Regions from separate parts of the Paucidesulfovibrio gracilis DSM 16080 genome, predicted to be linked through region 1. Evidence: riboswitches for the same ligand, from Rfam matches in the RefSeq annotation. Region 1 holds a riboswitch; each other region holds the start of a gene.

Region 1 (2,260 bases):
GGCCATTTCCTCGGCATATTCGCCGTAGGTGGAATCCTGGTATTCCCCGCCGATGATGATGGGTTCGTTGGCGATGTGCGAAGGGGGCACAAAGTCGAAGGTAAAGTTGGTGAACGGGCTTTGTCCGCCCCAGCGGGACGTGGCGTTGAGATTGTGCAGCAGCTTTTGCACCTGCTGCTTCACGGTGGCGTAATCCAGGCCGTCGTAGCGGACAAAGGGCGCGAGATAGGTGTCCACGTTGTTGAAGGCCTGGGCGCCGGCCCATTCGTTTTGCAGCGTCCCCAGGAAATTGACCATCTGGCCGCAGGCCGCGTCAAAATGCTTGGCCGGGGTGGAGGAACAACGGTCCCGGAGGTTGAATCCTTCCAGGAGCAGGTCGCGCAGGCTCCAGCCCGAGCAGTATCCGGCCAGGCCAAAGGACAGGTCGTGAATGTGGAAGTAGCCGTGGTTGTGGGCCATGCGTACTTCCTCGGGATATTTTTCCAGCACGTAACGGGCCTGCACCGCACCGGCCATGTGCAGGATCAGCCCCTGGAACGAGTGCACCATGTTGGAGTTTTCGTTCACGCGCCAGTCCACGTTGTCGAGGTAGCCTTCGGTGACGGCGGAAATGTCCAGAAAGGCCTGGTCCTGGCTGCGCAGTTCGCGGCGTTTCTCACGGTAGATGATGTAGCGTTCCGCCACTTTGTAGAGGCGCGCCTCCATGAGCACCTGCTGGACCATGTCCTGCACCTGCTCTTGTTCGGGCACATCCACGCCGTCGAGTTTTTTTTCCACCTTGCGGGCCAGCCGGTCCGCCAGGAGCGGATCCTTGATACCGCTGTTTTTGAGCGCTTTGAAGATGGCGTCGGCAATGCGCCTGGTGGACCAGGTCTCAATGCAACCGTCACGTTTGAGAATTTGTACCGGCATGAATCTCTCTTCAGGGAACAGCGCCTCGCGGAAAGCGGAAAACGCCGGACCATTGGCAGAGGACGGCGTTTGCTGTTCGTATGTTGTTCCGGTTGATGGTCGTCGGGGCGGAACCCCGCGAACGCCGGACAACGGCTTGGTATTGGTAAAACTCTGGCGGTCCGCCATGTCCGCGCATGGCAGGCGGCCGGATAAGCCCCGGGCAGGTCTTCTGGCTTTCCCGTCCGGCCCGGCCTTCCCGCAAAGGTATTGCAGTGGCGTTTCGGGCCGTGGCGTCATGGGATTACAGCGGCGGGACCGCTCCGGATTCGCACCGGATTCACTATCAAGGCCCATGGCCACCCGGGGGGCATCGTGCGAAAAAGAGACTAGCCCAAGGGCTAATTCACGGCAAGGGAGCAGAGCGGAATTTGTTTCCTGAACAGCATTTTCACAGGTCAAAAACCCGGAAAAGCAGTGAAAAAAAATCCGTATTTCCTGTGGGGAAAACACGCGTATCCCTCTGCGGGCCGGGAACCGGGAAAAATGCGCCCCGGTCCGCCCGGGGGCGGCGAACCGAGGCGCTGCATACGGCCGGGGACCGCGTTGGGATCAGAAACGCAGCCGCCATTCGGCCTTCATGCCGATGCCGGGAGCGTGCAGTTCCACGCCCCGCGAAGTGGCCAGATGGTTGCGGTAGCGTTCGTCGAACAGGTTGGTCACGGCCAGGGTCAAATCGTTGTGCAGTCCGGCGGTCTCAAAGCCGTATCCGCAGCGGGCGTCGAAAACGGCCCAGGAGTCGGTGCGCAGGGCATCGTCCGGCACCTGGTGCTGTTCTGCGGCCCAGCGGGATTCCAAGGCCCACCAGAGTCCGTTGTCCAGATCCTGGCGCAGGCCCACCAGTCCGCTGAGCGGCGCCACGAACCGCAGCCATTCTCCGGTATCTTCGTTGCGTCCTTCGGTCCAGGCAGCGTCCGCATAGGCCTGCCAGCCCGGGGCAAAGCGCCATTGCACCGAGCCTTCCAGCCCATGGATGCGCGCCTCGGCCGCGTTGGCCATGCGGTAGACGCCGGCGGTCTCCAGTTCACTGGTGACCAGGTCGTCCACCATGTTGAGGAACGCGGCCGCGGAAGCGCTCCACCGGGAGCCGGCGTAGTGCAGCCCCAATTCCGCGTACCGGGATTTTTCCGAGCGCAGCTCCGCGTTGCCGAGTTCACGGATGCCCGGTCCGATGTTGATGTCCTTATAGAGTTCAAGGATGTTCGGCGTGCGGTAGCTGGCGGCCACCAGTCCGGTGGCGGTCCAGCCCGGGGAAAAGGCCCAGGTCAACCCGGCGTGCGCGCCCCAGTCCATGTTTCTTCTGGTGCGT
Region 2 (2,260 bases), on a different contig from region 1:
TTCGCGAGCAGTGCATGCTTGAACACATCGACCAGGAAGCCGCCCTGGCGGGGAGAATGCCCCCGAATTTAATCAGGGCGGGCAATCGGCACCTCAAGACCGGCATTGTTCCGCCACCGGATGAGCCGGAAGGCCGCGGCCACAAGGCTCCGCCCCTTTCCCTGCCGCCCGTGTGTCCCTAATCCCGGGCGCAGAGTCTTTGTTTTTTTGCCGCAATAACAAATCCTGAAAATGATTGCGTTCGTTGGCGCACAGCGGAATATCCCGAGCCGATATTTTCTTTTGGCACGCGCACGGGCCAAAATGGTTGGCTTTGGGTGACGATATCGTTTTTCGAAACGGATTGTCGGGCTATTTATGGAACCGGGTGTTCCGATTGTTTCTTCACGTTTGGTATGAACGAGAGAATCCCCTCCTTGAAGGCACGAGGGCGCCAATACCTTTGGCTGTGGAAGAGGGGCAAAGTGCAATGTGTTGGTGATGGTATTCCCCCTTGTCAAAAGACATTCAATTCTATATTCTTAAATCTTGATATACTAATGTTGGCAAGAAACGGAAAGCGGTGAAAAGCCGCTGCGGACGCGCCGCTGTAACCGGCACAACCCGTTGATGACCACCGAAAGGGAAGGGAATCAACATCTTGGGGCCGGGAGCCAGAAGACGTCTTGCCGGAGTGCAAAACCCCCGGGCACTGTTTTGCGGTGGTTGCTTTGGGGCAACGCAGGGTTCTCCTCTGTTGTCTTTGGGGTTTTGCTCTTTGTCGTCAACCCATGAAACATGGAGCAGACATGAACGCGCACGTACTGGGATTCCCGAGGATCGGACTCGGGCGGGAACTCAAATGGACTCTTGAATCCTATTGGCGGGGAGAGGCTTCCCTTGAAGAGCTTTTGTCAACGGCCGAGAGACTCAAGAGGCGGCATTGGCAAGTGCAGATGCAGGCCGGGCTTGACCTTCTCCCGGTGGGAGATTTCTCGCTGTATGACCATGTGTTGGATACCGTTGCCATGGTCGGGGCGGTGCCGGAACGGTTTTGCCGAAACTCCGCCGAGACGGGATGCGCTGCGTATTTCGCCATGGCGCGTGGAGAGGCCCGTTCTTCGATTCCGGCCATGGAGATGACCAAATGGTTCGACACCAATTATCATTATATTGTCCCGGAATTCACCAATGACCTGAGGTTTCGCAAGGACGCATCGAGACTCCTCCAGGACGTGCGGACCGTTAAGGAACTCGGTGGCACGGCAAAGCCCGTGCTGGTTGGTCCGATTACCTTCCTGCTGTTGGGAAAGTCCATGGATGGAAGCAGTCCCTGGATCCATTTGGAACGCTTGGTGGACGTATATTCCGATATCCTGAAGGACATCTCCGGGGAGTGTCCGTGGATTCAAATCGACGAGCCGGTTCTGTGCAGTGATTTGTCTCCAAAGGCGCACCAGGAATTTCGATACGCCTACGAAAGCTTTGCCGGTGCCAAGGGCCATGCCCGTATCCTGCTCACCTCGTATTTCGGTCCGCTGGGGGACAATTTGCCGCTTGCAGCGAGTCTGCCCGTTGACGGGCTGCATCTGGACCTTGTCAGGGGGGCGGAGCAGCTGCCTGCCGCGCTTGAAGCCATGCCTTCCGAACAGGTTGTGTCGCTTGGTCTGGTGGACGGCAGGAACATCTGGCGCGCCGATCTTGATGCGGCCGCTGAATGCATCAATGCCGCTAAGCAGCGGGGCAGTGAATCGAAGATCATGCTAGGGACGAGTTGTTCCCTGCTGCATTGCCCGGTGGATGTGGCTCTGGAAACGGATATGGACCCCTCCATACGCGAGTGGATGGCCTTTGCGGTGCAAAAATGCGACGAGGTGGCGGCATTGGCGCATTTTGCGGAAACGGGCGAACGCAATTCTCTTTTTGCGAAAAATCGTAAGGCATTGCAGGCACGAGCGGCAAATCCATGCGCCGTTGATAAGAGCGTTCGTGCTCGTGTCGATTCACTCACTCCAAAGCACTACGAACGCGGGTCCGTTTTTGCGGAGCGAACGAAAGTGCAATCCGTCCGCCGGCAATTGCCGCTCTTCCCCACAACAACGATCGGGTCGTTCCCCCAAACCCCGGAAATCCGATCCATCAGGCTTGGCCATAAAAAAGGGGAATGGACAACAGAAGAGTATGTCGCGGCCATGAAGAATCAGATTGCCGAAGCCGTGGCCAGGCAGGAGGAACTGGGGCTGGATGTGCTTGTGCATGGCGAACCGGAGCGCAACGATAT
Region 3 (2,260 bases), on a different contig from region 1:
ATCTGGACATGGTCCCGGAACAGCCTGAGGATCGCAGGCTGCTGGCCCGTCGACTTGAAGTCTTGGCGGATTTTCAGGTGGCACAGGAGGACATGGCCGCTGCCTATGCCGCGTACCAGCGTCTGTTGGAAACTGGAGAGCCAATTTCCGATATTACAAGGTTGAAGATTGCTTTTTTGATGCAGCAGCTTGGCGACCTTGAAGGTGGAAAGGAAAATTTGCTTCGTCTTTGGGAGAAGAAAGATACCTTTGATACGGCCATGCAGGCGGAAATCCTTTTTTATCTCGCCGAAGGGGAAGCTGCCCTGGGGAATCGCGATCAAGCCTTGGACCACTACTTGAAGCTTGCCTGGCAATACCCACAGGAGAGCATGTGGGCTCTGACCGCCATGTATCGGTCCGCCAGCATATATGAGGATAGACAGGAATATGAACCTGCAGCCCGGCTATTGCGTACCGTGATTAAAAATGCGGAAACCACAAAGCAAAGGGATGCTGCCAAGGCCCGTTTAGAGAGCATTGAGGGGAAAATGGGGAAACCTGTTGAGGCAGGCGCAGGCGCCCTTCCCTATCCTTTTTGATAGTATCGTCTGGATTTCTTGCCCCCGCCTAAGGCTGGGGCAAGATGCCCTTGACTCTTTTCCTCTGCCTGACATACATATTCAAGTGGGTGTTCGCCTTTCTGAGACATGGCGAATGAAAAGGGAATCCCGTGCAAATCGGGAGCGGACCCGCCGCCGTAAGTTCTGTAAACCGTATCTCATTCCAATTGTGGTCACTGAACGCTCGTTTGGGAAGGCCGAGATTGCGGGGAACAAGCCGGAAAACCTGCCCATTGGTTCCTCGGATAATGCTTTTCGACACGGGGCTATTGTCGCAAAAGCAGTATAGGAGACAGCCCCTTGCGTGCATTGCCCCGCAAGGGATTTTTTGTATGTTCTCCTTAACAGCCCCCTCTCGTTGGGAGGGATTCATGCAGTTCGGTTTCAAATTTCGCTCTTCGCTTGCTGCGCTGACCTTGGCACTCGTCACGATTGTGGTCAGCTTTCCCTGTTTATCGTCGGCACACGGGTCTGCGGTTCCCGAGGAAGAAAAACTCGGCATCCTTCTGGTTGCTTTCGGCTCCAGCATGCCCGAGGCACAAGCCTCATTCCGGAACATCGAGGCCAAAGTACATGCGGCATACCCGGATATCCCTGTGCAATGGGCATTCACATCGCATATCATTCGGGAGAAACTGGCTCGGACCGAAGGCAAAGATTTGCTGTCTCCGATGCAGGCATTGGCGGCTATGGCTGACAGTGGATTTACGCACGTTGCGGTTCAGTCGTTGCACACTATTCCCGGAGAAGAATTTCATGGCCTGTTGCAAACGGTGAACGCGTTTCGTTTCCCCGGAGGCATTGCCCATCTGAGCGTCGGTGCTCCATTGCTTGCCGTGACAGCGGATCTGGAGCGAGCCGCTGAGGCGATGCTGGCAAATGTACCCGAGGACCGCACCTCGGATGAAGCCGTAGTGTTCATGGGACATGGAACCCATCATCCGGGCAACGTCTATTATATAGCCATGCAGGAAATTCTTCGGGCGCGCGACCCCCTTGCGTTTATCGGTACGGTCGAAGGCTCTCCGAGCTTGGATCAAGTACGTGCTGAACTGAAAAAAAACGATGTGCATAAGGCATGGCTCGTTCCTTTCATGTCTGTTGCCGGGGATCATGCACGCAATGATATGGCTGGTCCTGAAGAGGACTCCTGGATTTCGATCCTCACTGCGGATGGGGTCAACTGTACACCCGTCCTTAAAGGAAGTGCGGAGTTTGACAACGTGGTTCAAATTTGGGTGGACCATCTTGATCACGCCCTGGAAGAATTGCGCTAGCCTCTGAGAAGGCAAGATATGGAAGCTCCGGGAAAAAGAAAGATAGCAAGGAGTGATCACCGCCCAGGCTTTGTCTTGGGAATGATCGTACTGACAATCGTTTCGCTGTTCTTGGCGATTTTTCCCGGAGCTTTTCCCATCCCTTTTCATGAAGTTGTTTCCATTTTGTCCGAAGGCAATGCCGACTCTCCCGGTGCCACAATTATTTGGGATATTCGGCTCAGCCGCATTTGTCTATCCTGGATCATTGGTGCGGGACTGGGAGCCTCGGGAGTAGTCTTTCAGGGGTTGTTGCGCAATCCTCTGGCGGATCCGTTCACATTGGGCGTGTCCAGTGGAGGAGCATTCGGCGCATCCTTGGCCATTACCCTTGGGCTTGCC

Evidence for each region. Region 1 has a riboswitch for cobalamin ahead of B5D49_RS07560 (ribonucleoside triphosphate reductase). Riboswitches for the same ligand answer to the same signal wherever they lie in the genome.
Region 2: it holds a riboswitch for cobalamin, as region 1 does, so the genes downstream of both, metE (5-methyltetrahydropteroyltriglutamate--homocysteine S-methyltransferase) here and B5D49_RS07560 (ribonucleoside triphosphate reductase) in region 1, are expected to answer to the same signal.
Region 3: it holds a riboswitch for cobalamin, as region 1 does, so the genes downstream of both, B5D49_RS06235 (sirohydrochlorin cobaltochelatase) here and B5D49_RS07560 (ribonucleoside triphosphate reductase) in region 1, are expected to answer to the same signal.

What each region holds. Positions count from the first base shown of each region.
Region 1 is NZ_FUYC01000005.1:76,509-78,768, reverse strand. It holds gene B5D49_RS07560 (ribonucleoside triphosphate reductase) at 1-912, opposite strand, end outside; cobalamin riboswitch at 1,097-1,273, opposite strand; gene B5D49_RS07555 (TonB-dependent receptor plug domain-containing protein) at 1,504-2,260, opposite strand, start outside.
Region 2 is NZ_FUYC01000002.1:39,130-41,389, forward strand. It holds gene B5D49_RS02430 (substrate-binding periplasmic protein) at 1-182, shown strand, start outside; cobalamin riboswitch at 513-682, shown strand; gene metE (5-methyltetrahydropteroyltriglutamate--homocysteine S-methyltransferase) at 789-2,260, shown strand, end outside.
Region 3 is NZ_FUYC01000003.1:403,734-405,993, reverse strand. It holds gene B5D49_RS06240 (tetratricopeptide repeat protein) at 1-581, shown strand, start outside; cobalamin riboswitch at 652-850, shown strand; gene B5D49_RS06235 (sirohydrochlorin cobaltochelatase) at 851-1,879, shown strand; gene B5D49_RS06230 (FecCD family ABC transporter permease) at 1,961-2,260, shown strand, end outside.